Regions from separate parts of the Allobosea sp. NPDC055332 genome, predicted to be linked through region 1. Evidence: riboswitches for the same ligand, from Rfam matches in the RefSeq annotation. Region 1 holds a riboswitch; each other region holds the start of a gene.
The links. A riboswitch is a leader RNA that binds a small molecule or an ion and turns the genes downstream of it on or off. The one in region 1 is predicted to bind cobalamin.
Positions count from the first base shown of each region.

Region 2: linked by a shared signal. The riboswitch ahead of ACWIGM_RS16590 (ABC transporter substrate-binding protein) and the one ahead of ACWIGM_RS24700 (ribonucleoside-diphosphate reductase subunit alpha) in region 1 are both predicted to bind cobalamin.
Region 3: linked by a shared signal. The riboswitch ahead of ACWIGM_RS28440 (CbtB domain-containing protein) and the one ahead of ACWIGM_RS24700 (ribonucleoside-diphosphate reductase subunit alpha) in region 1 are both predicted to bind cobalamin.
Region 4: linked by a shared signal. The riboswitch ahead of ACWIGM_RS25355 (class I SAM-dependent methyltransferase) and the one ahead of ACWIGM_RS24700 (ribonucleoside-diphosphate reductase subunit alpha) in region 1 are both predicted to bind cobalamin.

Region 1 is NZ_JBSHMO010000004.1:658,399-665,382, reverse strand. It holds gene ACWIGM_RS24705 (ribonucleotide-diphosphate reductase subunit beta) at 1-518, opposite strand, end outside; gene ACWIGM_RS24700 (ribonucleoside-diphosphate reductase subunit alpha) at 684-3,596, opposite strand; cobalamin riboswitch at 3,710-3,908, opposite strand; cobalamin riboswitch at 4,065-4,267, shown strand; gene metE (5-methyltetrahydropteroyltriglutamate--homocysteine S-methyltransferase) at 4,382-6,730, shown strand; gene ACWIGM_RS24690 (NAD-dependent succinate-semialdehyde dehydrogenase) at 6,905-6,984, opposite strand, start outside.
Region 2 is NZ_JBSHMO010000003.1:47,069-54,052, forward strand. It holds gene ACWIGM_RS16575 (class I SAM-dependent methyltransferase) at 1-216, opposite strand, end outside; gene ACWIGM_RS16580 (ABC transporter ATP-binding protein) at 213-992, opposite strand; gene ACWIGM_RS16585 (FecCD family ABC transporter permease) at 989-2,032, opposite strand; gene ACWIGM_RS16590 (ABC transporter substrate-binding protein) at 2,029-3,168, opposite strand; cobalamin riboswitch at 3,277-3,487, opposite strand; gene ACWIGM_RS16595 (hypothetical protein) at 3,701-3,895, opposite strand; gene ACWIGM_RS16600 (amidase) at 4,059-5,465, opposite strand; gene ACWIGM_RS16605 (LacI family DNA-binding transcriptional regulator) at 5,455-6,486, opposite strand; gene ACWIGM_RS16610 (ABC transporter permease) at 6,683-6,984, shown strand, end outside.
Region 3 is NZ_JBSHMO010000005.1:607,171-614,154, forward strand. It holds gene cobN (cobaltochelatase subunit CobN) at 1-3,183, opposite strand, end outside; gene cobW (cobalamin biosynthesis protein CobW) at 3,188-4,237, opposite strand; gene ACWIGM_RS28430 (DUF1636 family protein) at 4,234-4,659, opposite strand; gene ACWIGM_RS28435 (CbtA family protein) at 4,708-5,463, opposite strand; gene ACWIGM_RS28440 (CbtB domain-containing protein) at 5,474-5,647, opposite strand; cobalamin riboswitch at 5,683-5,862, opposite strand; gene cobU (bifunctional adenosylcobinamide kinase/adenosylcobinamide-phosphate guanylyltransferase) at 5,918-6,430, shown strand; gene cobO (cob(I)yrinic acid a,c-diamide adenosyltransferase) at 6,435-6,984, shown strand, end outside.
Region 4 is NZ_JBSHMO010000004.1:798,381-805,364, reverse strand. It holds gene ACWIGM_RS25365 (ABC transporter substrate-binding protein) at 1-155, opposite strand, end outside; gene ACWIGM_RS25360 (TonB-dependent receptor) at 163-2,313, opposite strand; gene ACWIGM_RS25355 (class I SAM-dependent methyltransferase) at 2,310-3,068, opposite strand; cobalamin riboswitch at 3,290-3,492, opposite strand; gene phnE (phosphonate ABC transporter, permease protein PhnE) at 3,600-5,231, opposite strand; gene phnC (phosphonate ABC transporter ATP-binding protein) at 5,228-6,019, opposite strand; gene phnD (phosphate/phosphite/phosphonate ABC transporter substrate-binding protein) at 6,041-6,984, opposite strand, start outside.

The DNA.
Region 1 (6,984 bases):
CGGTACATGTTGAACAGCTCGCCCTCGTCGAGGCCGAGGCTCTCGACGATGTACTGGAAGGTGTGGGTGTGGATCGCCTCCTCGAAGGCCTGGCGGAGCAGGTATTGCCGGCATTCCGGGTTGGTGAGGTGGCGGTAGATCGCCAGCACGATGTTGTTGGCGACGAGCGATTCCGAAGCAGCGAAGAAGCCGAGATTGCGCTTGAGCATGCGCCGCTCGTCCTCGGTCAAACCGTCCTTCGACTTCCACAGCGCGATGTCGGCCTGCATCGAGACCTCGGTCGGCATCCAGTGATTGTTGCAGCCGGAGAGGTACTTCTCCCAGGCCCATTTGTATTTGAGCGGCAGGAGCTGGTTCACGTCGGCGCGGGCATTGATCATACGCTTATCGTCGACGCTGACGCGCCCGCCATTGCGGTCGATCTCGCCGAGGCCGGTAGCGTCCGCAGCGGGTGTGGTGTTGGTGAGGATGGTGGGATTCGCCGGGTTCGCCGGCTTGGTATCGGACCAGTCGAGCATGGGGTGTTCCGTTCGATAGAATGAGGCAGATCAGCCCTCCCCGTCATGCTCGCCCTTGTGGCGAGCATCCACGTCTTGAACATCGCACGCTGTCAGCGAAGCGAAGACGTGGATGGTCGGGACAAGCCCGACCATGACGGTCAAAGGCGCCGGGGAAGAGGTGGACTACTGACACGCCTCGCAGGTCGGATCGTCGATCGAGCAGGCATTCGGGACGGCCATGCCGTTCTCAAGAGGGATATCGACGATGATCGGCGCAGCCGCCTTCGCGGCGACCGGCGCGGTAGCGGAGACCGCATTGAGCTTGCCGTCCGTGCCCTTCAGCGTCGACTTCTCGACATGGGTCGCCGACAGCGCGCGCAGATAGTAGGTCGTCTTCAGCCCGAGCCGCCAGGCCAGCCGATAGGCCTCGTCGAGCTTCCGGCCGGAGGGCTGGGCCATATAGAGATTGAGCGACTGGCCCTGATCGATCCACTTCTGCCGGCGCGCGGCGGCGCGGATCAGCCACTCGGTCGGAATCTCGAATGAGGTGGCGTAGAGCGCCTTGAGATCATCGGGCACGCGGTCGATCTGACTGACCTTGCCATCGTAGTACTTCAGGTCCGAGACCATGACCTCGTCCCAGAGACCGCGCGCCTTCAGGTCGTGGACCAGCCCGGCATTCATCACGGTGAAGTCGCCCGACATGTTCGCCTTGACGTAGAGCTGGCTATAGGACGGTTCGATCGACTGCGAAACGCCGACGATGTTGGAGATCGTCGCGGTCGGCGCGATCGCCATGCAGTTCGAGTTGCGCATGCCGGTGGTCTTCACCCGCTGACGCAGGCTCTCCCAATCCAGCGTCGCTGAGCGGTCGAGCTCGACATCCCCGTCACGCGCTTCCGAGAGGATGTCGAGCGAGTCGATCGGCAGGATGCCCTTCGACCAGAGCGAGCCCTCGAAGCTCGGATAGCGGCCGCGCTCGGCGGCAAGATCGACCGAGGCCGAGATCGCATGGAAGCTGATTGCCTCCATCGAGCTGTCGGCGAAGGCGATGGCCTCCTCCGATGCCGTCGGCAGGCGTAAGCTCTGCAGCGCGTCCTGGAAGCCCATGATGCCGAGACCGACCGGGCGATGGCGCAGGTTCGAACGGCGCGCTTCGGGGATGGTGTAGAAATTGATGTCGACGACATTGTCGAGCATCCGCATCGCGGTCGTCACGGTCCGCTGGAGCCGCGCCTGATCAAGTCCCAGCGCCGAAACGTGCGCAGCGAGGTTCACGGAACCCAGATTGCAGACCGCGACCTCGTCGGCCGAGGTGTTGAGTGTGATCTCGGTGCAGAGGTTGGAGGAATGCACCACGCCGGCATGCTGCTGCGGCGAGCGCAGATTGCAGGCGTCCTTGAAGGTGATCCAGGGGTGGCCGGTCTCGAACAGCATGGTCAGCATGCGCCGCCAGAGATCGAGCGCCTTGATCCGCTTGAAGACCTTGATCTGGCCGCGAGCCGCCTTCGCCTCATAGCCCTCATAGGCGTCCTTGAACGGCTTGCCGTAGAGGTCGTGCAGGTCGGGCACCTCGTCAGGTGAGAACAGGGTCCAGTCACCGCCGGCCTCGACGCGTTGCATGAACAGGTCGGGAATCCAGTTCGCCGTGTTCATGTCATGGGTGCGGCGACGATCGTCGCCGGTGTTCTTTCGGAGGTCGAGAAACTCCTCGATGTCGACATGCCAGGTCTCGAGATAGGCGCAGACCGCACCCTTGCGCTTGCCGCCCTGGTTGACCGCAATCGCGGTGTCGTTCGCGACCTTCAGGAACGGCACGACGCCCTGGCTCTCGCCATTGGTGCCCTTGATATGGGCGCCGAGACCGCGCACCGGCGTCCAGTCATTGCCGAGACCACCGGAATATTTGGCGAGCAGCGCGTTGTCCTTCACCGCCTTGAAGATGCCGTCGAGATCGTCGGCGACCGTGGTCAGGAAGCAGGAGGAGAGCTGCGGCCGCAGCGTGCCCGAATTGAACAGGGTCGGCGTCGAGGCCATGAAGTCGAAGGACGACAACAGGTCGTAGAACTCGATCGCCCTGCCCTCACGGTCGATCTCGCGGATGGCGAGGCCCATGGCGACGCGCATGAAGAAGGCCTGCGGCAGCTCGAAGCGGTTGCCGCGGACATGCAGGAAATAGCGGTCGTAGAGCGTCTGGAAGCCGAGATAGTCGAACTGCAGGTCGCGCTCCGGCTTCAGCGCCGCGGCGATGCGGGCGATGTCGAAGCGGCCGAGCTCGGGGTCGATCAGTTCGTTCTCGATGCCCACCTTCAGATAGGCCTCGAAATACTCGCCATAACGGCCGGCCATCTCGGCTTGCGTCGCCTGTTCGGCTTGGCCGTAGGCGAAGCTCAGCGCCTCACGCCGGAGCTTGTCGAGCAAGAGGCGGGCCGAAACTTTCGAATAGTTAGGCTCGCTCTCGATCAGCGTGCGGGCGGCGAGGATCGGCGCCAGCGCCAATTCGTCGAGCGAGATACCGTCATAGAGGTTGCGGCGCGCCTCGGTGAGGACCGGCTCGGGAGAAACGCCGTCGAGATCGACGCAGGCCTCGCGTACGACCTTGTCGAGGCGGGCAGCATCGAGCGGAACGAAGGTCCCGTCGGCGAGCTTCATCTGCAGGGAGGGAGCCGCGGCAACTGCAGGCTTTGCTTCGGCCTGCGCCTTCGCCCGCTCCTGCGCCCGCTCGGCGCGATAGAGCACATAAGCGCGGGCGACCTTGTGGTGCTCGCCCCGCATCAGCGCCAGCTCGACCTGGTCCTGCACGTCTTCGATATGGAATGTGCGGCCAGAGGCGGCCCGGCGCGTCAGCCCGGCAACGACCTGCTCGGTCAGCTCGGCGACGACATCGTGGATTCGGCGCGAGGCGGCAGCGCTCGAACCCTCTACCGCGAGGAAGGCCTTGGTGAGGGCCACCGCGATCTTCGCCGGATCGAATGGCGTCACCGCGCCATTGCGGCGAATGATCTGATAGCCGGGCTCGTTCGCGACCGATTTTTGCGGCGCAGCGGTAACCGGCAAGGCGGCCGTTGGCCGTTCCGCTTCGAGAGACAGAGACATCGGCATCAACCCCAAGATGTTGAGGGCAAAGGCCGAGCGGTTGCGTCGAGAAGGCGCGCGGCAACCCAAGGCCGCGACCTGCCAAGCGCACCACCGGGACACCCCGCCCGAGGACGTAAACTAGGGTCGCGGCAGGTCTCCTGGCTCACGGGTCACCGCTCGCGTCCGTCTTCCCAAAGCCCGAAGGCCTCAGTGACTCGAATGGACGCGAACTCACCGCTGACAGTTGCGGGGGCAGCGCCGGTCTCTCACCGGCTTCCCTCTTAGCTCTCGATCTTGCGATTCGAGAGACCATCGACCACCAGATTTAGTGCTATGAGCACATGCGCTGTCAACTGGTCGTGCGCGCGGGTTTCCTCGACCGCATGTGGAAAGCGAGGACATCTCGGCCTCAGCGTTCGAGAAAGGTATGAACATGGAGACATAAAGATGTCTTTATATTTATTATTGACGACTGGCGATTGGCGCGCCATGATCAAGCGTCGAGGTTCTCCGGCACGGCTTGCCGCATCGGAGCTAAGAGGGAAGCCGGTGTGATGCCGGCGCTGCCCCCGCAACTGTCAGCGGCGAGCTTGCTGCCCCCCGATGTCACTGAGGCTCTCCAGCCTTGGGAAGACGGGCACAAGCGACGACCCGTGAGCCAGGAGACCTGCCCCGACACCATGAACGTCCTCGGGCGGGGTGTCCCGGTGGTGCGCTTGGCGGCTCCGCCCGGACTTGCGTTCGGCCGGTCTTCGTCCCGCGTCCGCTTTGGCCTTTGCCCCCAACTTGTTGGGGTTAAGCCTATGTCTCAATCAGTACATGTCGCCACTCTCGGCACACCGCGCATCGGTCCGCGCCGCGAGCTCAAGACCGCGCTCGAAAGCTTCTGGGCCGGAAAGTCAGACGAGCAGTCTCTGCTTGAAACCGCGGCCGGCCTGCGCGCCGCCAACTGGGCACGCCAGAAGGCGCAAGGGATCACGGTGATCCCGTCGAACGACTTCTCCTTCTACGATCAGGTGCTCGACACCAGCGTCATGGTCGGGGCGATCCCGGCGATCTACGGCTGGAAGGGCGGCCCGGTGCCGCTCGGCATCTATTTCGCCATGGCCCGCAGCTCGCAGGGCGATGTCGAGGCGCACACCTCCTGTGGCCACGCTCATCACGACCACGACCATCATCACGGCGTCCCGGCGCAGGAGATGACCAAGTGGTTCGACACCAACTATCACTACATGGTGCCAGAGTTCGCAGCCGGACAGCGCTTCGAGCTCGCCTCGCTGAAGCCGGTCGAGGAATATCGCGAAGCCAAGGCGCTCGGCTATGAGACCCGCCCGGTGCTGCTCGGCCCAGTCACCTTCCTGAAGCTCGGCAAGGCCAAGGATCCGGCCTTTAATCCGCTCTCGCTGCTTGGCGAATTGCTGCCGGTCTATATCGACGCGCTGCGCCGGCTCTCGGCCAACGGCGCCGAATGGGTGCAGATCGACGAGCCCTGCCTCGTTCTGGATCTCGACGAGCCGGCCCGCGAGGCGCTGCGCCGGACCTATGCGACGATCGCGCACGCCCTGCCGCAGCTGAAGATCATGCTGGCGACCTATTTCGGCGCGCTCGGCGACAATCTCGACACTGCGGTGGCCCTACCGGTCGCCGGCCTGCATCTCGACCTCGTCCGTGTGCCCGAGCAGCTCGACGCGGTCCTTGCCAAGGCGCCGCGCGGCCTGGTGCTCTCGCTCGGCGTGGTCGACGGCCGCAATATCTGGAAGGCCGATCTCGAGAAGGTTCTCGCGAAGATCGAGCCGGTGATCGCCAGGCGCGGCACCGATCATGTTCAGGTCGCGCCGTCCTGCTCGCTGCTGCACAGCCCGATCGACCTGGAGCTCGAGACCAATCTCAATTCCGAGGTAAAGGGCTGGCTCGCTTTCTCCGTCCAGAAGATGGGCGAGCTCTCGACGCTCGGTCGCGCGCTCGGTGGCGAGCGCGACAGCGTCCAGGAAGCCTTGGCCGCCTCGGCCGCGGCAGCTGCCGCACGCAAAGCCTCGCCGAAGGTCAACCACAAGGCGGTCGCCGAGCGGATGGCCGCGGTCACCGAGGCCTTCGGGCGCCGCGAGAGCGAATTCGCCAAACGCGCGAAGCTGCAGCGCACGCGCTTCAACCTGCCAGCGTTCCCGACCACGACGATCGGCTCCTTCCCGCAGACGCCGGAGGTCCGCAAGGCCCGGGCCGCCCATGACAAGGGTCAGCTCGGCCACGCCGAATACGAGCAGTTCCTGCGCGAGGAGACCGCGCGCACGGTGCGTTGGCAGGAGGAGATCGGCCTCGACGTGCTCGTCCATGGCGAGTTCGAGCGCAACGACATGGTGCAGTATTTCGGCGAGCAGCTCGCCGGCTTTGCCTTCACGCGCCATGGCTGGGTGCAGAGCTACGGCTCGCGCTGCGTGCGTCCCCCGATCCTCTACGGCGACGTCTCGCGGCCGAAGCCGATGACGGTCGAGTGGTGGCGCTATGCCCAGTCGCTGACCAGCAAGCCGATGAAGGCGATGCTGACCGGGCCGGTCACCATCCTGAACTGGTCCTTCGTCCGCGATGACCTGCCCCGCAGCGAGGCCTCCAAGCAGATCGCGCTGGCGATCCGCGACGAGGTCCTGGATCTGGAAGAGGCCGGTGCGGCGATGATCCAGATCGACGAGGCGGCTCTACGCGAGGGCCTGCCGTTGCGTCGTGGTGACTGGAAGCACTATCTCGACTGGGCGGTGGAGAGTTTCCGCATCTGCGCCTCCGGCGTCGCCGACGAGACGCAGGTTCACACCCATATGTGCTATTCGGAGTTCAACCAGATCATCGACGCGATCGCGGCGATGGACGCCGACGTCATCTCGATCGAGACCTCGCGCTCGAAGATGGAGCTGCTCGACGCCTTCGTCGGTTACAAGTACCCGAACGAGATCGGTCCGGGCGTCTACGATATCCACTCGCCGCGCGTGCCGGATGTCGCCGAGATGAGCGAGCTCCTGAGGCTCGCGCGCCAACGGCTGAAAGACGATCAGCTCTGGATCAACCCCGACTGCGGCCTGAAGACCCGGAAATGGGATGAGGTCCGCCCGGCACTCGTCAACATGGTGCAGGCCGCGCGGGAAATCCGGCGGGCTAAACCTTAACGACACGCGCTACGGATACATTCTAAGTCGCCGGAAAAGTGCCAAGCACAGGGCGTTGACACGGTTCAGCGAGGTCTGCTTTCGGGCAGACCTCCAATGTCCGCTTCTGGCGCATTTCACCAAACCGAGCGATGGGTGCTTGGGGGCCTTGTCGGCCAGCCGATCGAGGTCATCTCACGTCGAGATGAAATGCGTGAGTTTGACGTTGAGATAATCGAGGATCGCCTGCCGGCCGCCTTCGCGTCCCATGCCGG
Region 2 (6,984 bases), on a different contig from region 1:
CCGCACGCGATGTCCCAGCGATGCGGCGATCAACGCACAGGCGCCGGTACCGGTACCGAGATCGACGACGTCCTTCGCCTCCTCGGCTTCGAAGGCGGTTGCGAGGACGTCGCGCCAGAGCGAAGCTTGGGCGACATGCGAAGCGACGCCGTCGAAAGCCGGCGCGCGCCGGGTCCAGTAATCGGAAACCTGGGTCTGTGCCTCGGCCGGCTTCATGACTGCCTCCGTTCCGGTTCGATCAGATATTCGATGTGCCGGCGTCCCGACGCGCCCTGACGAATCGAGACTGCGACGCCAAAAATGCGCTGGATCGCCTCGGCGGTCAGCACCTCGTCCGGTGCCCCGGCCGCCTGCAGCCGCCCTTCGTGCAGCAGCGCGATCTCGTCGCAGAACATCGCCGCGAGGTTGAGGTCGTGCAGCGCCATGATGCAGGTGATGCCGAGGCGGCGGACCAGGCTCAGGATCGAGAGCTGGTGCTGGATGTCGAGATGGTTGGTCGGCTCGTCCAGGATGAGCTCGCTCGGTTCCTGCGCCAGCGCGCGGGCGATATGGACCCGCTGGCGCTCGCCGCCTGAGAGCGTGTGCCAGAACTGGTCGTGCCGCTCGCTGAGCCCGACCCTTGCGAGCGCCTCGTTCACGGCCGCCTCGTCGGCGTCGCTCCAGGAGGCGAGCGCGGCGCGATGCGGTGTGCGGCCGAGACGGACGACGTCGCAGACGGAGAGCTGGATCTCTGTCGTCGCCTGCTGCTCGACGAAGGCCAGGCGCCGGGCGAGCTCGCGGCGCGGCACGGCAGCGATATTGCGCTCGTCGAGGGTGACGACGCCGCTCGCGACATTGCGCAGGCGGCAGAGCAATCGCAGCAGGCTCGACTTGCCCGAGCCGTTCGGCCCGATCAGGCCGAGCACCCGGCCGGGTGCCGCCTGCAGCGTCACCCCGTCGACGATCATCCGGCCGGCTGCGCCCCAGCGCACCTCACGCGTGGCGAGCGTCATGCCGGCCGCCTTGCCCGATAGAGGATGAGCGCAAAGACCGGCGCCCCGAACAGCGCCGTCACCACGCCGATCGGCAGGATCTGCTGCGGGATCAGCACGCGCGACAGGATGTCGGCGAGGATCATGAAGATCGCGCCGACAACGAGGCAGGCCGGCAGCAGACGGGCATGGCCGGAGCCGACCAGGAAACGGGCGGCATGGGGGATGATCAAACCGACGAAGCCGACCGTGCCGACAATCGAGACCATCACTGCGGTCATCACGGCGGTTGTCGCGAAGAGCACGACCTTGACCCGCGTCACCGCGACGCCGAGTGAGGCGGCGGCATCGACGCCGAAGGCGAAGGCGTCGAGTGCCTTGGCGTGCAGCATGCAGATGCCGAAGCCGATGAAGGCGACCGGCGCCGCGATCCACAGATCCGGCCAGCGCACGCCGCCGAAATTCCCGAGCAGCCAGAACATCACGCCGCGTGCCTGTTCGGCGCTGGCCATCGTCGTGACGATCGTCGCCGTCGCCGCATTGAAGAGCTGCGAGGTGGCGACGCCGGCAAGAATGACACGATCGCTCGCCCCGCCCGCACCCGTCGCCAGCAGGGCGACCACGGCAAGCGCGGCGCAGGAGCCGATGAAGGCGCCGGCCGAGAGCGTCAGCGCGGTGCCGCCAATGCCGACGCCGAGGATCAGCACCGCGACGGCGCCGGTCGAGGCGCCAGCGGAGATGCCGAGAACATAGGGCTCTGCCAGCGGGTTGCGCAGCAGCGCCTGCAGGATCGCGCCCGAGAGCGCGAGCGCGCCGCCGCAGAGCCCGGCCATCAGCGCCCGGCTCAGGCGATAATCGAAGATCACGCCCTGCTGGATCGCGCTCACCGGAAAATCGAGCTTGAACAGCCCGTTGCCGAGCGCCCGCAGCGCGGTGCCCAGAGGAATGCGCATCTCGCCGATCGTCACCGCCAGCGCCACCGAGATGGTGAGCGCGACGAGCGAGGCCAGCGCGATCGCGATCCGCGCCGGCCAGTTCGGGCCGTGGGCGGCGTGGCTCAAGGGGAAAGGCCGAAGCCGGAGATCGCCTTGGCGAGCGTCTCGATGCCGTCGACCGTGTCGAGCCCGGCGCGGGTCGCACCGACATCGAGGATCACGATCCGGTTGTTCTTCACCGCATCGAGCTTGCTGGCGACGGGATCGGTCTTCAGGAAATCGAGCTTCTTCTCGATATCGTCGGCCGGGAAGCGGCGGCGATCCATCTTCACCGTGACGATCACCGCCGGGTTGGCGCCGGCGATGCTCTCCCAGCCGACCAGCGGCCATTCCTCATTGGTGCTGATGATGTTGCGGGCGCCGAGCTTCGACAGGATATAGGCCGGCACGCCGTTCTTACCGGCCATGAAACCGTCGCCCTTGATGTCGCGGCTGGAGAACCAGACCACGACCGGCACGTCCCTGGCCTTGAGGCTGGCGACGGCCGCGACCGCCTTGTCCTCGCGCGCTTTCAGCTCGGCGACGAGCGTCTCGGCCCGCTCGGCGACGTCGAAGATCTGCCCGAATTCGCGGATGTTGCGATAGACCAGCTCCATCGTGAACATCTGGGTGCGCACGCCGTCGCCCGCGCCGGAATTGTCCTTGCCGATGCAATCGGTCGGCGAGACATAGGTCGGTACCTTCACCCCCGCGAACTGGGCGCGCTTGCCGACGATGCCGTTCGGCCCGACATGCCATTCGAACATCGCGGTGACGAGGTCGGGTTCCTGCGCCAGCACCGCCTCGAAGCTCGGATCATTGTCCGCGAGGCGCTTCACCTTGGCGTTGACCGCTTCATAGGGTTTTGCGACCGGCGAGAACCACACCGCCGTGCCGACGACACGGTCGCCGAGGCCGAGTGCGTAGAGGATCTCGGTCTGGGTCTGGCCGATCGCGACGACGCGCTTGGGCGGAGCGGTAAAGGTCACGCTTTCGCGGCAATTCTCAAGGGTCAGCGGGTATTGCGTCGGTGCGGCGCAGGCCGCGCCCGCGGCGAGGAAGCCGAGGAGCCCGGCGATCGGCAGGCGGAGACGGCGAGCGAACTGGTGCGGGGTCGGCACAGAAGCAACCTTGATTGTTACAATGTTGCATTTCTGATAGGACTGGCTGCGCTCAGCCGTCAAGGTCTCCGCGATGGCGCGGGCGGCAATCTGCATGAACATGGATTTCATCGCTCCCCGAGATGACGAACGAGGAGCTGCGCAGGGGCGTGGATGGATGGAGGCCAAGGCCGCCATCGACACACAGCTCCGGAACACCCCGTCCGAAAGACGTCTTCGACGACCGGGGCAGGTCTCCTGGCTCGCGGGTCGATGCCGGTTCCGCCCGGCCTTCCCGGCGCCAGATGCGCCAGTGGACGATGGACAGAGAGCTCGCCGCTTACAGTTGCGGGGGCAGCCTCGGCTTCGGCGCTGGGCGCCCCACCGAATTCCCTCTTAGCTCCGGGGGACAGCCCGGAGAACCTCGATCGCGGCTCAACCTATAGGGCCGGGCCGAACCGTCAAGCGCCGCTGGTGATCGCCGTCGTGACGCCGGTGTCGGGGATCGCAAGGTCCTGGCCGTGTTTCGGGCGGTTGCCAGGCCAGGAGCGAGCCGCCCCGCAAGCCAGCTGGATCGTCGCGAACCGGCCTCTCCGGATGACGATGATGGTCCGGCCTCACCGCGATCGACGGCGAGGTCGGCCGGAGCCAAAGCTCAGCAGGATCGGCACTCGAACGGGCTGATCCGGGCCTGGCCCTGCAGGACGACGATCCGCTCCGCGACGCCATTGGGTTTGACGCGGATCACCCCGTCATCGGCGCATTCGTCGAGGAAATAGGCGGGGAGCCCGGCACGAAGGGCCTTCTCGATCGATTGCTTACGAAACTGCTTCAGCTTCTCGGTATCCATGGCGAAGCTCCGTTGCGCGATGCGGCGAGGGCCCCTTTCGAGTAGCGATTTGGGTAGTCTCGTGGCCTGTTCAAGCCCTGGCCGTCTTGACGGAGCCGTCATCGGCGCCACGGCGAGGCGATCTTCGGCGCCGATCGATCTCCTGTGAACTGTCGCGCTCGGCTCAGTGCGGATCGATCGGCGCGGTCGGCAGTGCGAGCTCGCGCTCGATCCAGGCGGCGAGCCTGAACAGGTCCGCTTCGCGCCGGCCATGCGACAAAATCTGGATGCCGATCGGCAGGCCTTCCGGCGAGAAGCCGATCGGGATTGCGATCGCCGGAAGCCCGGTCAGCGACCAGATCGCGGTGATCGAGATCCAGTCGAGATAGTCCTGCATCGGCCGGCCTTCGATCTCGGTCGGGAACAGCGTTTGCGCCGGGAAGGGCAGGACCTGTGTTGCCGGGCAGACCAGGAAGTCGTGCTCGTCGAGGAGATCGACGGTGCGGCGGTAGAGTTCGCTGCGATAGCGATTGGCCGCGACGATCGCCGCTCCGGATTGATCGCGGCCGCGAACGAGATCGGCCATCACCGGCGCCGGGAACTGCTCGCGATGGGTATCGAGCAGGGGCTCCCAGGTCGCGAAGAAGCCTTCGCCGCGCAGCGCCCGAAACGCGTCCATCGCTCCGGCCACCGAGGGAGCGCCGCGATGGACGATGGTTCCGGCCTTTTCCAGCAGCACCGCGAAACGGTCCAGGGCATTCCGGATCGCCGGAGCGATAGGTAGCTCGCCGAGATCGGCGGACAGGGCGACCCGGGCCGGTCGCCTCGGGTCCTGCGCGGCGGCGAGGAAGAGCGGCTCGTGCGATGGACTGGTCAGGAAGTCGCCGGGATCGAAGCCGGTCATCGCGTCGAAGAACAGCGCAAGATCGGCGACGTCGCGCGCCATCGGTCCTTCGACGGCGATGGTGTCGAACGGATCGGCGAGGCGCTTGCGCGGAATACGCCCGGGGGTGGGGCGCAAACCCGTGACGTTGCAGAAGGCCGCGGGGATACGCAGGCTGCCGCCATAATCGTTGCCATGCGCCAGCCAGGCTTCGCCGGTCGCCAGCGCGACGGCCGCGCCGCCGGAGGAGCCGCCGCAGGTGAGGCGGATGTCGTAAGGGTTACGCGTCGTGCCGTGGACGCTGTTGGTGGTCTGCGCACCGCCGAGCTCCGACAGGTTCGACTTGCCGAGCACGACCGCGCCATTGGTCTCCATCAAGGCGACGGTGCGGTCGGAAGCTTCAGAGATCCGGTCGCGGAAGATCGAGGTTCCGCCGGTGTTGCGCACGCCGCCGACGTCGTTGTTGTCCTTCACGACGATCGGGATGCCGCCCAGAACGCTGCTCTGGCCGGCGCGCCGCTGAGTGTCCTGTTCTGTGGCCTGCGCCAGGGCCCGCTCGATGCAGAGCGTTGGCACGGCGTTGACCAGCGGCTCGACGATGGCGAGGCGCGCCTGCGCCGCCTGGACGAGCTCGACCGAGCTCACCTTGCCGGCCTGCAGCAGCCCACGCACGGCTACGGCACTGAGCGACGTCAGATCATTCGCCATGGAAGCTCCGGATGGGCTGGGGCGCACCGCAGGAGCGGCGGACGATGAGATCCGCTGGCATCACGACGGTGCTGCCCGGGCCGAGCCGCGTCCCGGCGATCCGCTGGGCCAGCATGTCGAAGGCTGCCTCGCCCATGGCGCGAACCGGCTGGACCATGGCGGTGAGTCGCGGCTGCACTGCATCGGCCCAGGGCAGGTCGTCGATGCCCACGAGCGATATGTCGTCGGGGCAGGCCAGGCCGCGATCGGCCAAAGCTTTCATCGCGCCGATGGTCATGAGGTTGTTGGTCGCGAGCACGGCCGTCGGCGGGTCGTCCTGCGCCAGCAGGTCGGAGAGCGCCTCGACGGCCGGCTGCTCCTGGAAGCCGGCATCGCGAACAAGCGCCGGATCGAAGGGGAGGCCATTGGCCAGCAGGGCCTCTCGATAGCCCTGCATGCGATCGGCCGCGGTCCTGAGAATCTCCGGTCCATTGATCAGCGCGATGCGCCCGTGTCCGCAAGCAATCAGCTGGCTCGTCGCTTCGAAGCCTGCTTTGCGGTTGTCGAGGGTGACGGCATCGTAGCCGAGCCCGTCCATCGCCCGGTCGACCAGCACGATCGGTACTTCGAGCTGCGCGAGGAGCGAGGCGCGATGGATCGAGACCGCACCGGTCGGCGCCAGGATCAGCCCGTCGATCCGCTGGTTCCGCAGCATGCGCAGATGGGCTTCCTCCCGCTCGCTGCGCTCGCTCGAATTGCAGAGCAGGACGAGATAGCCGCGGGCCGCCGCCGCGTCCTCGATCGCCTCGAACAGGTCGGAGAAGAACGGGTTGGTGATGTCGGCGACGATCAGGCCGAGCAGCCCGCTCGAGCGCTTCCTGAGCGAGCGTGCGCCGGCATGCGGGGCGTAGTTCAGCTTCGCCATGGCAGCGCGAACGCGGCCGAGCAGCTCCGGGCTGACGCGCTCGGCATTGTTCAGGGCATTCGAGACGGTCGCCACCGACACATCGGCCAAGCGAGCCACGTCACGGATCGTCGCCATGAGCCTCTCTGTGAAACGGTTCAAACTACTTCTAGAGGCCAAGCATTTTTGACGCAAGTTGCCGTAGTGCGGGGCTTGCGACTGGTTATAAGGTGTGAGAGCTTGCATTGAAACGTTTCAAAATGTGAATGCTGCCTAGGGAGGCTAACGTGTCGAAGCCGTGCTGCCGCCGGCGCGGAAATGGGAGACGCGCATCATGATGCCGTTCTTCCTGCGCCGCCTTGCCGCCACCGTGCCGGTCCTCGCCTTCGTCGCGCTCTTCGTCTTCTTTCTGCTGCGCCTGACCCCGGGCGATCCTGCGATCCTGATCGCGGGCGATCAGGCGACGACGGCGCAGATAGAGACCATTCGCGAGCAGCTCGGCCTCAACCGGCCCCTGATCGACCAGCTTGCCGCCTGGGCCGGTCAGATCGCGCGCGGCGATCTCGGGCGCTCGGTCTTCTCCGACATGCCGGTCACGCAACTGATCCGGATGCGGGCCGAGCCGACTGCCATGTT
Region 3 (6,984 bases), on a different contig from region 1:
CTTCTGCGGATCGGAGGTGTCGAGGCTGTAGAGCGCCGCCTTGCCGCCTTCAGCTTGCATCGCCGCGACGAAGCCGCCGATCACGTCGGCGGCGCTGGTCGCTTCCAATATGTCGCGGCCGGCGGTGTCGCTGACATGGACGAAGGCCTCAGCCTCCTTGACCCGGGCGGTGAAGCTGTCGTCGGGCGAGGCTGTGCCATCCGGCCCGCCATAGGCGTGGCTGGTGGCAGCGAGATAGGCCTCGCCCAGTTCGGCGCGCGCCTGCCAGTCGCCGTCGAGCGCCCGGTTGGCCATGGCGGCACCATAGCGGCCGGGCGCCGCGCCGAAGATGCGCGCTCCTGCCTCGCCGCGGCGGTGGGCTGCGGCGGGCTCGTTCCACTCATCCGGTTCGTCGAGCGCGGCGACGGCGCGCGCGGCTGAATCGAGCAGAGCGATCTGCGCCGGGAAGGTGTCTCGGAAGGCGCCGGAGATGCGGATGGTGACGTCGGCGCGCGGCGCAGCGAGCTTGGCCTGTGGGATGATCGCAAAGCCGGTGACGCGGGTCGAGCCATGGTCCCAGAGCGGTTCGGCCCCCATCAGGTGCAGGGCATGGGCGATGTCCTCGCCGCCCGAGCGCAAGGTCGGCGAGGCCCAGAGATCCATGACGATCCGGCGCGGATAGTCGCCCTCGTCCTGGAGGTGGCGGGCGATCACGGCCTCGGCAGCCTTGGCGCCGAGCCTGGCGGCCGAGCGGGTCGGCAGGGCGCGCGGGTCGAGCGTCGAGAGATTGCGCCCGCTCGGCAGCACATCGGGCCGGCCGCGATGCGGCGCGCCGGCCGGGCCCGGCGGCACAAAGCCGGCATCGAGCGCCTTCAGCAGGTTGTTTCGCTCGTTCACGGCGGAGGCCGGGTCAGCGTCGGAATGCCCGAAGACATGGAGCCCGTCGCGAAAGGCGGTCTCGGCGAGGTCGCAGAGATGAGCGTCGAGTGCCGCAAGCGCGCTCGCCATGTCCTGATCAGGCGTGACGCCGCTCGCTGCGGCGAGGCCGGTGCGCTCCGCCCGGTCGAGAATCTCGCGCGCCACCAGCTCGGCCCGGCGTGGGTCGAGCACCTGCGCCTGCGAGTATTCCTCGACGAGGTCGCGCAGCAGTGCCGCCTCGCCGGCGGTATCTTGGCTCGCCAGCGGCGGCGGCAGATGGCCGAGCGTCAGGGCCGAGAGCCGGCGCTTGGCCGGCGCCGCCTCGCCGGGATCATCGACGACATAAGGGTAGATCACCGGCAGCGCGCCGACCGCGAGCCGCGGCCAGCAGGCAGCCGAGAGCGCCACGGCCTTGCCGGGCAGCCATTCGGTCGTGCCATGGGTGCCCAGATGGATCAGCGCATCGGCGCCGAATACCTCGCGCAGGCCGAGATAGAAGGCGAGATAGGCATGGCCCGGCGGCGCGTCGGGATCGTGATAGCGCGCCTTGCGATCGGGCGAGGCATCGCGCGGCGGCTGCAGCGCGATGGCGAGCTTGCCGAAACGTACGAGCCGGAAATGGAAAGCCTCGCCGCCGCAGGTGGGGTCGGTTTCGGGTTGGCCCTGGCTTGCGATGAGGGCTTCGCGCGCAGCGGCCGGGATGCTGGCGAGCCAGGCGCGGTAGCTGGCGAGCGGGACGGTGAAGTCAGCCGGGCCTTCGGTGAGTGCCTGCATCAATTTCCAGCCCTCATCCTGAGGAGCGGCCGAAGGCCGCGTCTCGAAGGATGCTCCAGAGCGTGCGGGGTCATCCTTCGAGACGCCGCTGCGCGGCTCCTCATGATGAGGGCTGTTAGGGGTGGCGGCGTTGCCGCCGACATCATAACCCGCCCCACCCAGCAACTCCCGGATAGCCAGCGCGCTCGCTGGCGTGTCGAGGCCGACGGCGAAGCCGGCACGGCCGCCGCGGGCGGGATAGTCGGACATCACCAGCACGAGCTGCCGCTCGCCACGCGGCTTGCTGCCGAGCGCGACCCAGTTCGCTGCGAGGTCGGCGAGAGCGGCGATGCAATCGGCATCCGGTGTGAGCCGCCGCAATGTCAGGCTGGTTGCCGGATCGGCGATCTCCTCCTTGAAGGCGACAGGGATGGCTCCCAGCCTTCCGTCGAACTCCGGCAGCGCCGCCTGCATGGTAAGGTCGGCGGCGGAGAGCCCGCGCGGCGATGCCTCCCAGGCCTCGCGCACGCTGCCGACCGGCACGGCCTGCAGGATCGGGCAATCGGCAGCGTCGAGCACGAAGCCGTCGCCGTCGCGAGCCGAGAAGGCGGTGGTGGTGACGATCAGGGCCGGCTTGCGCGTCGCTATCAACGCGGCGAGCTCGGCCGCAACGCTTGCGTCCTTCAAGCTGGTCAGAGCGAGCGGGAGTGGGCTGAGGTCGCACTCGGCGAGAGCTGACGCGATAGCCTCGACCATCGCCGTGTCTCCGGCAGCGACGCCGGAGCGGTAGACGAGGATGGGAACGAGCGAGGTGTCGGCCGGCAGGGCGGAGAGTGCTTCCCGCCAAGGCAGGGGCGCGGCGTTTGGGCCGAGGGCGAAGAGCGTTGGGAGTGCAACTGGCGCAAGGTCGCGCCGGCCCTCATCCCCCTGCCGGGACCTTCTCCCCCGGAGGGAGAAGGAGGCTGACGCAGCCGCCTCGCCTTTCGTTGGCTGATCCTTCTCCTCTCGGGGGAAAAGGTGGCCCAGCGCAGCCGGGTCGGATGAGGGCAGCGCGGCGAGATAGCCGTCGACCCGCGCCAGCAACCGCCGCATGTTCTCGGCACCACCACCGGCATGGAAATGGCCGAGCAGGTCTGCAGCGAACTCCGATGGCACTGTGCCATATCCGGCGAGCCGCTCGTCCGCCCGGTCATCGCCCGGCAAGACCGCCAGAGCGACGCCATGCTGCCGGCAGGCGGCGGCGATCTGCTCCACGCCGTAACGGAGATAGTCGAGCCCGCCGAGGCAGCGCAGCAGCACGAAGCGCGAGCTGGCGAGGGTCTTCTCGATCAGCAGGTCGATCGAGAGCGGGTGCTTGAAGCGCCGGAGCGGCACGAGGCGCAAGGTCAGCCCGCTATCGGGCGCGGCCGCCGCCAGTGCCGAGAGGTCGCTGTCGCTGAAGGAGAGGACGACGAGGTCTCCCGGCGGCAAAGCGAGGTCGACGGCGTCTTCGCCGTCGTCGAGCCTCACTTCGCTGGTCGGGAGAAGATGCATCGCATCAGCCGGCGAGCGCCGCTTCCACGGCGGCGCGGTCGAAGCCCTTGAGGCCGATCACCACGAGCCGGCCGTCGCGCGGCTCATTGGCGCCCCAGGCCCGGTCGTAGTGGTGGCCAACGCGCCGGCCGACGCCCTGCACCACGAGCCGCATCGGCTTGCCGGGAATGCCGGCAAAACCCTTGAGGCGCAGCACGCCCTCGGCCTCGGCCGCCTTGGCGACACGGGCGACGAGTTCCTCCGGCGAGCCGGCCTGCGGCAGCGGCAGCGCGACGCTGTCGAAATCGTCGTGGTCGTGATCCTCGCCCTCGCCGTGATGCGAGGGACGCGCCGCCAGATCGGCTTCGGCTGCGGCTCCCAGCCCGATGATCAGCGCCGGCTCGACCTTGCCATGGGCGGTCTCGACCACCTTGATCGCCTTGGGCAGGTGCTGGGCGATCTCGGCCTTGACGCGCTCGCGCCCTTCGGCGTCGACGAGGTCGCTCTTGTTGAGCAGGATCAAGTCGGCGCAGAGGATCTGGTCCTCGAACACCTCCTCCAGCGGGTTGTCGTGATCGACCGCCTGGTCCTGCGCGGCCTGCGCCTTCAGCGCCTCGGGATCGTCGGCGAACTGGCCCTCGGCCACCGCCGGCCCGTCGACCACGGCGATGACGCCGTCGACGGTGACGCGCGAGCGGATCGCCGGCCAGTTGAAGGCCTTGACCAGCGGCTTCGGCAGAGCGAGGCCGGAGGTCTCGATCAGGATGTGCTGCGGCGGGTTTTCCCGGTTCAGCAGCTTTTCCAGCGCCGGCACGAAGTCGTCGGCGACGGTGCAGCAGATGCAACCGTTCGGCAGTTCGACGATGTCGTCCTGCGTGCAGCCTTCGATGCCGCAGCCGGCGATGAAGGAGCCGTCGAAGCCGAGATCGCCGAACTCGTTGACGAGAACGGCGAGGCGCTTGCCGCCGGCGTTCTCGAGCAGATGCCGGACGAGGGTGGTTTTGCCGGCGCCGAGGAAGCCGGTGATGATCGTGCACGGCACCTTGCCGAGCGTCGTGGTCTGGGGAGCGTTCATTCGTTTGATCCTTGTGTGCGCGGCAGGGGAGGCACGCGCGCGACCACGCCCTTGCGGAACGGAGCGGGTCTTTCTTTCCAGGGAACGATGCCGTTAGCGCTGGCGGCGAATTTCTCCGCCCCGCTGACGATCTCGTCGAGATGAAGACCGGCGTCGAGATCGCCGATCAGATAGGTCCACTTGCCCTCGGCCGCGAGCGCGATCGTGCAGGGCCGCTTGCAGACGGAGAGGCATTCGACCGGGATGACGGCGATGCCGCTGCCGGCCATGCGCTCGGAGAGCGCTGCCGCAAGGCCGATGCCGGGTTGGTCATAGCCTTCCGGCAGATCCTCGCGCTGGCGCCGGCAGACGGTGCAGACATGGATGGTGCAGCCCGGTTCCTGCCGGACTTGCGTCGCGAAAGCGAGATCGCCTTCGAGCATCAAAACGCCTCCTTGGGCTGGCGCGGCCGTGGTCGGCCGCGCGAGGCGTCAGGCGACCGCGGTGGCGGTGCTGCGGCGCGTGGCCCAAGGCCAGAGCACGCCGACGGCAAAGCCGGTGACGAGCCAGAGCGCGGCCTGGATGGCGAGCGAGAGCGCGGCGAAATGCGCGGCGATCTCGGCCGGCACCTTGCTCTCCGGCGCGGCCGGATGCGGCGCACCGATCAGATGCGGCAGCAGTAGCGCCAGTACGGCGAGCGCCCGCGCCCAGGAGGCTTCGACCCGCAGGAAGACGAAGAGCGCGCCGGCGGTGACCACCGCCGTGAGCAGCCACCAGAGCTGGCGGTGCTGCAGTTCGGCCGCGGCGGAGCCCGGCAATTCGGGCGCCAGCCCCATCGCCGGGGCGAGCCCGAAGGCGAGGAAGCCGCAGACGGCCCAGGCCAAGGCCCGGCGCTGGTCGATATGTTCGTTCGCGGCGATCATCCCGGCAAGAAGCAGGGCGGCGAAGCCGATCGCAGTACCGATCGTCACCAGGCTGGTTAAGGCGGTGCGCTGCAGGCCGTCCTGCGGCTTCCATTCATGCTCGCCGGTGTGCTCGGCCCCGGCTTTCGGGTCGTTATGCGCGAGCTGGATGCGGGCCTCGCCCGAGAACGCGGCCTGCACCGGCCCGCTCGGCGCACGCAAAGCCGCCTCATAGGTCTCGGCCTTGAGGATCAGCGGGGTGGTGGTGACGTGCTGGAGCGCCGAGATCAGCAGCCCAGCCAGAAGCCCGGCCAGAATGCTGACCGTGAGAACACGCGTGACCATGTGCTTCCCCTCAATGACAGGGAAAAGCGAGGCCGTGACGGGTGTCGTGCGCCGCGTTGTGGACAGTGGACGAGGCAGCGAAGCCGACGGTGTAGATCAGCACGAAGCCGAGGATCAGCGCGGCAGCGACGGCTTTCGCCCGCTCCGAAACGCTGGCCTGGCTGGTGACGGTAGCCGTATTCATCTGGTTCTCCTTGGCCACCCCACCGGCAGCCTGCTGGACGACATCGAAAGACGGCAGGTCTCCTGGCTCACGGCTTGGTGTCCTGCTCCGCCTTCCCGGGAAACCCAGTGGCCGATGGCGCAGGACGCGCCGCTTACAGTTGCGGGGGCAGCCGCGGTCCTTCACCGCGTTCCCTTTTCACCTCGTTGTCGAGGCACCGTCATCGACGATCATTAGCCACAGGCGCGGTGCTGTGCAATGCACGATGATCCTTGAAAGCGAATGGTAGACATGACCCTCCCTCCGCTCACCCTCGTCCTTGGCGGCGCCCGTTCCGGCAAGAGCCGTCATGCCGAGGCGCTGATCGAGGCTCTGCCGGCGCCCTGGACCTATATCGCCACCGCCCAGGCCTATGACGACGAGATGCGCGCCCGCATCGCCGAGCATCGCGCCAGGCGCTCGCGCGACTGGCTGACGGTCGATGCGCCGGTCGCGCTGCCCGAGGCGATCCGCAATGCGCGTGTCGGGCAACCCATCCTGGTTGACTGTCTGACGCTCTGGCTGACCAATCTGCTGCTGGCCGAGCGCGACATCGCGATCGCGACCGGCGAGCTCGTGGCGGCTTGCCGCGAGGCGAGTGCGCCGGTGGTACTGGTCTCCAACGAGGTCGGCCTCGGCATCGTGCCGGACAATGCGCTCGCCCGGCGCTTTCGCGACGAGGCCGGCCGCCTGCATCAGCGGCTTGCGGCGCAGGCCGGGCGCGTGGTCTTCATGGTCGCCGGATTGCCGATGCAGGTGAAGTGACGCGATGACGAACGAGGCCGAGGACGCCGCCCGCCACAAGGCGAAGATGGAAAAGCGCAAGGCGGTGCAGGACGCCAAGGTCGCCGGCAAGGCGCTGGAAAAGGGCCTGCTGATCGTCAACACCGGCCCGGGCAAGGGCAAGTCGACCGCCGCCTTCGGCCTGATCCTGCGCGCGCTCGGCCATGGCTGGCGCATCGGCGTCGTACAGTTCATCAAGGGCGCGTGGTCGACCGGCGAGCGCAAGGCGCTGGACGCCTTCGGCGACCAGGTCTCCTGGCATTCCATGGGCGAGGGCTTCACCTGGGAGACGCAGGACAAGGCCCGCGACATCGCCGCCGCGACGCGAGCGTTCGAGAAAGCCAGGGAGTTGATGGCGGATGAGAGCATCCGGCTCCTGGTGCTGGACGAGCTCAACATCGCCCTGCGCTACGATTACCTGCCGCTGGCCGAGGTGGTGGCGGTGCTGCAGGCCCGCCGACCCGACCTCCACATCGTCGTCACTGGCCGCAACGCCAAGCCGGAGCTGATCGAGGCCGCCGATCTGGTCACCGAGA
Region 4 (6,984 bases), 140 kb from region 1:
TTGGAGGCGAAGATCGGCACGATGCGCTCGGGCGCCCTGGCGATCTCGACCTGCCTGCCGACAGCGTCCGTCAGCCGGATCGGTTCTGCCGTTGCCGCAGACCAGGACGCGGCAAGCACCATCAAAGCCAGGCTGAGCAGTCGCAGGCGCTTCATCGGGCCGTCAGAACCTTGCCTGCAGGCCGGCCTGCACTTCGAGCCCCGGCATCGAGGTGCCGTAGCCGCCATTGGCAAAGCGGGAGTCGAGCTTGTAGGGCTTCTTGTCCAGGCCGATGAAGATCGGGTGCTCGTTCTTGTTGAACAGGTTGTTGACCAGCGCGAACAGCTTCACGCCCTTGGCGATCTCGACCTCGCCGCGCACGTTCCACACCCAGAATGGCGCCTTGCGGTGGATGAACTCGCGGAAGGGCTCCGCCGTCGCGACCAGGTTCTCCTCGGTGTTGTACCAGATCGGCCCGCGCAGGATGCCCTGCACCTGGATCGACCAGTCATACTGGCCGCCGCTCTGGCCGAAACGGGTGCCGATCGCCGCCTGGTACTTGTACATCCGCTCGACATTGTCGGTGTTGGCGGTAACGGCGGCGCCCTTGTCCTTCATGTCGAAATTATAGGCGCCGTTGGCGAAGACCGACCAGCGCCAGCGCGTATCCTCGAAGCGGGCCAGCTTCAGCAGGTCGCCGTCGAGCTGCAGTTCGAGGCCGCGCACGACGACATCGCCACTGTTGTTGGCGTAGTCCGAAGTATTGGCGACGCCAGGCCGGAGCTGCGTGATGATGCGGTCCGAGATGACATTCTGGAACAGCGCCGTATCGACACGCCAGCCGACACCGAGATAGGTGGCGCCGACCTCGACCTGCCGGCTCGTCTCGGGCTTCAGCGACGGGTTGCCGAAGATGCGCCCGCCGCCGAGCGTGTTGAAGTCCGCGGCGAGTTCGGTCGCGGTCGGAGCACGGAAGCCGGTGGCGTAGCCGACCCGGAAGCTGAGCTGCTCAGTCGCCTTGAAGGTCGCACCGGTCGAGTAGGTCGTCGCCTGATAGTCGACCTCGCGCGGCTGCTGGCCGGCGAGGTTCGGCGTATACTCGAAGCTGGTCGTGCCGAAGCTGCGGCGGATGCCGCCGCGCAGGGTCAGCCGGTCGTCGAACAGCTTCTGCGAATCCTCGACATAGATGGCGTTGACGGTCTCCGACTGGTTGTTGTCCTGCGGCGAGACCGGGGCGAGCGGATTGCCAGGCACGCCGATGCGATCGCGGGTGGACCGCAGCGTGCTGCGCTCCCAGTCCCAGCCGGCGAGGATCTCGTTGCCCTGCCAGAGCGTCGCCCGCGGCTGGAAGCGGGTACCGACGATGTCGAGCTGGCGGCGGTTGTAGTCGGCAGCAGTGCCCGGCGCCGGCAGGCCGGTGCCGCCGCGGATCACCGGCGAGGCCCAGCGGAAATTGTCGACGTCCTGCACGGCATAGCCCTGCAGCAGCCAGCGCACCTGCCCGCCCGGAAGCTGGCCGTTGTAGCTGATGTCGAACGAGTTGTTGTAGCGATCCTCCTGGCTGATCGTGTTGGCGCCGGAGCCGCGGAAGCCGACATCGTAGATGCCGTCGGTACGCAGCATCAGGTCGACGCGATGGTCGGAGTTGATCTGCAGGCCGAGCGCGCCGGTGAGCCCGAAGCGCTTCCAGCCGGTATTGGCCATCGTGGTACCGCCGCGCCCGGAATGGTAGTCGTCGCGGCTGCCGCCGGAGATGCCGGCATACCAGTCGATGCTGTCATAGAGGCCGCCGGTCTGGGCCTTGCCCTGCAACAGCCCCCAGGAGCCGCCTGCCGCCTCGATCATCGTGCCCGGCGCGGTGCGGCCGGTCTTCAGGATGATATTGATCACGCCGCCGATGTTCTGGCTGCCATAGATCACCGAGGATGGGCCGCGCACGACCTCGACGCGCTCGACATCGGCCGGCGAGAGCTTGGAGAGATTGGCGGTGCCGGCGCGCCTGCCGTTGATCAGCACCAGCACCTGGCTGCGGAAATCCTTGCCCTGGCCGTCGCTGGCGCCGCCGCGGATGTTGATCGAGGTCTGCGCCGGCGTCCATTCACTGAAGAAGCCGACGGCGTTCTCGGCAAGCAGGTCGGTCAGCGATTTCGCCGAGGAGTGCTCGATCTTCTCGCGCTCGATCACCTGGACGGTGCCGGGGATCTGGCTGCGCAGCTCGGGCCGGCCGGTGGCGGTGACGACGAGTTCGTCAAGCTTGATCTCGGCCTGAGCGAAGGCCGGCACCGTCAGCAGCAGGAAGGGAAGCGCGACGGCGGCAAGATGGCGGGCAGTCATGACAGGGTCCAGACGAGGATGGCCGAGCGGCGATGGCAGGAGAGGCACAGGCCGCCTTCGGTCGGCACAGCCTGCTTGCTGAGATGGGCGATGAGCTCGGGCCGGCGCGGATCACCCGGCACCCAGCCGAGCCGGTCCGCCTGGAAGGCGGCGAATGCCGGCAGGTCGGAGAGCACGAGCGAGAAGGTCCAGTCGATCGCATCCATCCGGTCGGGCTGGCTGCCCCCCAGCTTCGGCAGGACAAGGTCGATGCCGGGCGTCTCGTCCTCGCCATGCCATTCGCGCGGCAGGCAGGCGGCGAGGATCAAGCCTTTCGGAGCCTTCTGCGCCGGTACCGCCCAGATGACCTGGCGGCGCGCCCATGTCCGGCAGCGCGCGAGAAAGGTGAGCGGGTCGTGGAAGTAGCCGGGCATCGTCGCTGCCAACACCGTGTCGGCAGCCTCGCAGACGACGCGCTCGTCATCCCAACCGAACGGAATGACGCGGGGCCGCCGTTCATGCACAGCAAGCCGCGCCTGCATTACCGGCGACGGCTCGATCGCCGTCCAGGCGCGGCCGGGTTCGAGGAGCGCCGAGCCGAGCTGGCCGCCCCCGGCCCCGACATCGACGAGGTCGCCAATGTCCAAAGCCAGGCGGCGAATGAGCGGCGCCACGCGCACCGCATAATCCGAGGTGTCGATCGCGCTGGCGTAGAGCGCGAGGGGGTCGAGCGGACTGTTGTCTCGCCCGGCGGAGACAGGGAAAGCAGAGGTCATGCCGTGCCTATGAATGATATGTTATATCATTACAATAGATCATGCCCGTAAAAGGCACGGCCTGCCCTGTTCGAGACCAGGCCTCGCAGCCTGCGCTTATATGCATCGTCACCGTCGTCAGCCCCTCGCTATGCGGGACAGGGCTGCTCGGGAGCGCGGCAATGACGGCGGCGGAAGCGGCCGAAGATGCCAGCGATCCGCCGGACACCCCGCCCGCGCGACATCAATACGCCGTCGGGGCAGGTCTCCTGGCTCGCGGATCAGCGCTTCCGACCGTCTTCCCAGCGCGTGAACGCCAGTGACGTTGTGGTCGGAAACTCACCGCTTACAGTTGCGGGGGCAGCTCCGGATTGGGCGCGAACGCCGCACCGGATTCCCTCTTAGCTTCGGATCGCTCCGAAGACCTCGACGCGCGTCAACCTATATGGCGGGATTGTGGCGTCAACCCGCAACGCTGGCATCGCCGCGCAGGCTGTGGATGGCCGTCATGGGCACAGCGGAAACCGCCAGCTATCGGCCAACCGCAAGCCCTCAGATCACCTTCGCCCGCAATGTGGCGGTGACGATCTCGGTCACAACCACCACCGCGAAGATCACGACGAGCACGAGCCCGACCTGGTCCCAGTAGAGATTGTCCATCGCGGCCTGCAGGGCGACGCCGAGGCCGCCGGCGCCGACCAAGCCGAGCACGGCGCTCTCACGCACATTGATGTCCCAGCGGAACAGGCTGACGGCGAGGAAAGCCGGCTTCACCTGCGGCCAGAAGCCCTTGAGCAGGACGGAGCGCCGCGGTGCCCCGGCGGCTCGCAGCGCCTCGATCGGGCCGGGCTTGGCCTCCTCGATCGCCTCGGCCAGGAATTTTCCGGTGAAGCCGATCGAGTGGACCGCGACCGCCAGCACGCCGGCGAGCGCGCCGGGGCCGAAGACGGCGACGAAGAACAGCGCCCAGACCAGCGTATGCACCGAGCGCGTCGCGACCAGGATGAAGCGGCCGAGCGTGTTGACCCAGGCCGAGGAGGAGATGTTGCGGGCGCACATCAGCGCGACCGGCGTCGCCAGCAGGATCGCCAGGATCGTGCCGAGCGTTGCGGTGTGCAGCGTCTCGATCAGCGCCTGCTGCACGGTCTTGGGGAAGTAAGCCCAGTCGATCGGCCACATCCTCGCAAAGAGGTCGACCGTCTGCGCCGGCGCGTCGTAGAGGAATTCGGGGATCACCTCGATGGTCTGCAGCGACCAACCGAGCGCCAACGCAGCGGCCGCCCAGAAGGCGAGACGCATGCTGCGCTCGGCCGTGGTGAAACGGTGCCAGACCGGGCCGGAGGCGCCCTGCTTGACCTCGCCGCTCGGAGCCTCGTCCTGATAGACCCGGCGCATGAAGGCGGAGAGGATCTCGCCGGCCATTACCGCCAGGATGATCGCGATGATGATGGTCAGCACGAAGTCGTAGTCGAAGCGCTGGAAGGCGGTGAAGAGGGTGGCGCCGATGCCACCGCCGCCGACCAGGCCGACCAGGGCGGAATTGCGCAGGTTCGAATCGAGCTGGTAGGCGGCAAAGCCGATGAAGCGCGGCAGCACCTGCGGCACCACGCCCATGGTGACGACCGACAGGAAGGGCGAGCCGGCGGCGCGTAGCGCCTCGATCGGCTTCATCGACATCTCTTCGATCGCCTCGGCGATCAGCTTGGCGATGAAGCCGATGGTCGCGACGATCAGCGCCAGGATGCCGGCGAGCGCGCCGAAGCCGACCGCCTTGACGAAGAGGATGGCGACGATGACCGGGTGGAAAGTCCGGCAGAGCGCGATCAGCCCACGCGCCAGGATCGTCACCGGCAGCGGCATCAGGTTGCGCGCGGCGCAGAGGCCGACCGGCAACGCGAGCAGCACGCCGGCGCCGGTCGCGATGATCGCGATCTGCAGCGATTCCAGCATGCCCTGCGCGAGCAGCTGCATCTTGTCGTGCGCCAGGTTCGGCGGGAACATGCGGCCGAGGAAGCGCGCGCCATTGCCGAGGCCCTGGACGAAGCGCTCCCAGCGGATGTCGACGATCCCCGCCGCATAGATCACATAGGCAACGAACAGCAGTGCGCCGAAGCGCAGCGGCCAGTTCGGCGGGAAGGCGCGGCTGCGCAAGCTGGTGCCAGCGCTGACAGGAGCGGCGCTCATTCCATCCAGCCTTCGCCGCCATAGATCTCGGCGAGATGGCTGTCCCGCAGCCCGGCCGGCGGGCCGTCATAGATCACGAGGCCCTTGGACATGCCGATCATCCGCAGCGCATAGCGGCGGGCCAGCGCCACGTTGTGGATGTTGACCAGCACGGGGATATTGCGCTCGCGCCCGACCTTGGCGAGCAGTTCCATGATCTCGACCGAGGTCTTGGGATCGAGCGAGGAGGTCGGCTCGTCGGCGAGGATGAGATCGGGCTCCTGCATCACCGCGCGGGCAATGCCGACGCGCTGGCGCTGGCCGCCGGAGAGCTGGTCGGCGCGGCGGGTGGCGAAATCGCCGAGGCCGACCGATTCCAGCAGCGCGAAGGCGCGCGCGATGTCCGCCTCGGGGAAGCGCCGCGTCCAGGCACGCCAGACCGGGACATAGCCGAGCCGGCCGCAAAGCACGTTCTCGATCACCGTCAATCGCTCGACCAAGTTGTATTCCTGGAAGACCATGCCGAGGCGCCGGCGCGCAGCCCTGAGAGGCTCGCCTTGCAGCTTCGCCAGATCGGTTCCGCCGAGCATGATCGAGCCGGAGGTCGGGTCGACCAGCCGGTTAATGCAACGGATCAGCGTCGACTTGCCGGTGCCGGAGGGGCCGATGATCGCGACGATGCCGGGCTCGGAGACACTCAGTGAGATGTCGCGCAGGACCGGCTGACCCTTGCGGTACTCCTTGACGAGGTTGCGGATGACGAGCGCCCGGCCATGGCCGGGCGCCTCTGCTGCGGGGAGCGCGCTCATGAGCTTGCTATGGCTTTCGTGTCAGGGAGCCTTGGCCGGCGCGGGCTGCTGCGCCTTCTTCTTGGCAAGCTCGTCGGCCTCGCGCTTGGCCTCGGTGTCATAGGCCGACTTGTTGTAGGGCGTGCCCGACTTCTCGGCGACGTCGCGCACGACCGCCCAGTCCTTCTGGTAGGTGATCGGCAGGAAGCGGTCGTCGCCGTTGAACTCCTTGGTCATCTCCGGCGTGAAGCGGAAGGAGAAGAAGCAGTCGGTCAGCTTCTTGGCGAGCTCGGGCTTGAGGTCGTGCGCATGGGCGAATGACGAGGTCGGGAAGATCGCGCTGCGATAGATCTCGCGCGTGTCGTCCTTCTTGATCGTGCCGCGTACGATCATGCGCTCATAGACGTCACCGGCCACGGCGCCCATGTCGTAGTCGCCAGAGACCACGCCGAGGATCGACTTGTCGTGGCCGCCCGACATCAGCGGCTTGTAGTCCTTGTCGGCCTCGAGCCCATGCTCGGGAAAGAGCACGCGCGGGGCGAGATTGCCCGAATTGGATGAGGGTGAGGTGTGCGCGACCTTCTTGCCCTTGAGGTCGGCGAGCTTCTGGTAGGGACTGTCCTTCTTCACCACGGCGACGAGATTGTAGCCGCGCACGCCCGCGGCCGAGCCCTTGGCGGCGAACGGGATTGCGCCGGCGAGGTTGACGGCAAAGCCCGTCGGGCCGGTCGAGAAGCCGGCGAAGTGCAGGCGGCCGGAGCGCATGGCCTCGATCTCGGCCGAGTTCGACTGCACGGGGTAATAGACGATGCGCTTGCCGGTGCAGGCGGCGAGATGGTCGGTCAGCGGCTTGAAGATGTTGGCGTAGACGGCGGGGTCCTCGACCGGCGTATAGGCCCAGACCAGCGCCGACGGATCCTTCTGCTTCGAGGCGTCGGTCGGCACGTCGGCGACCAGGTCCTTGTTGGCGTCGCAATACATCGTGT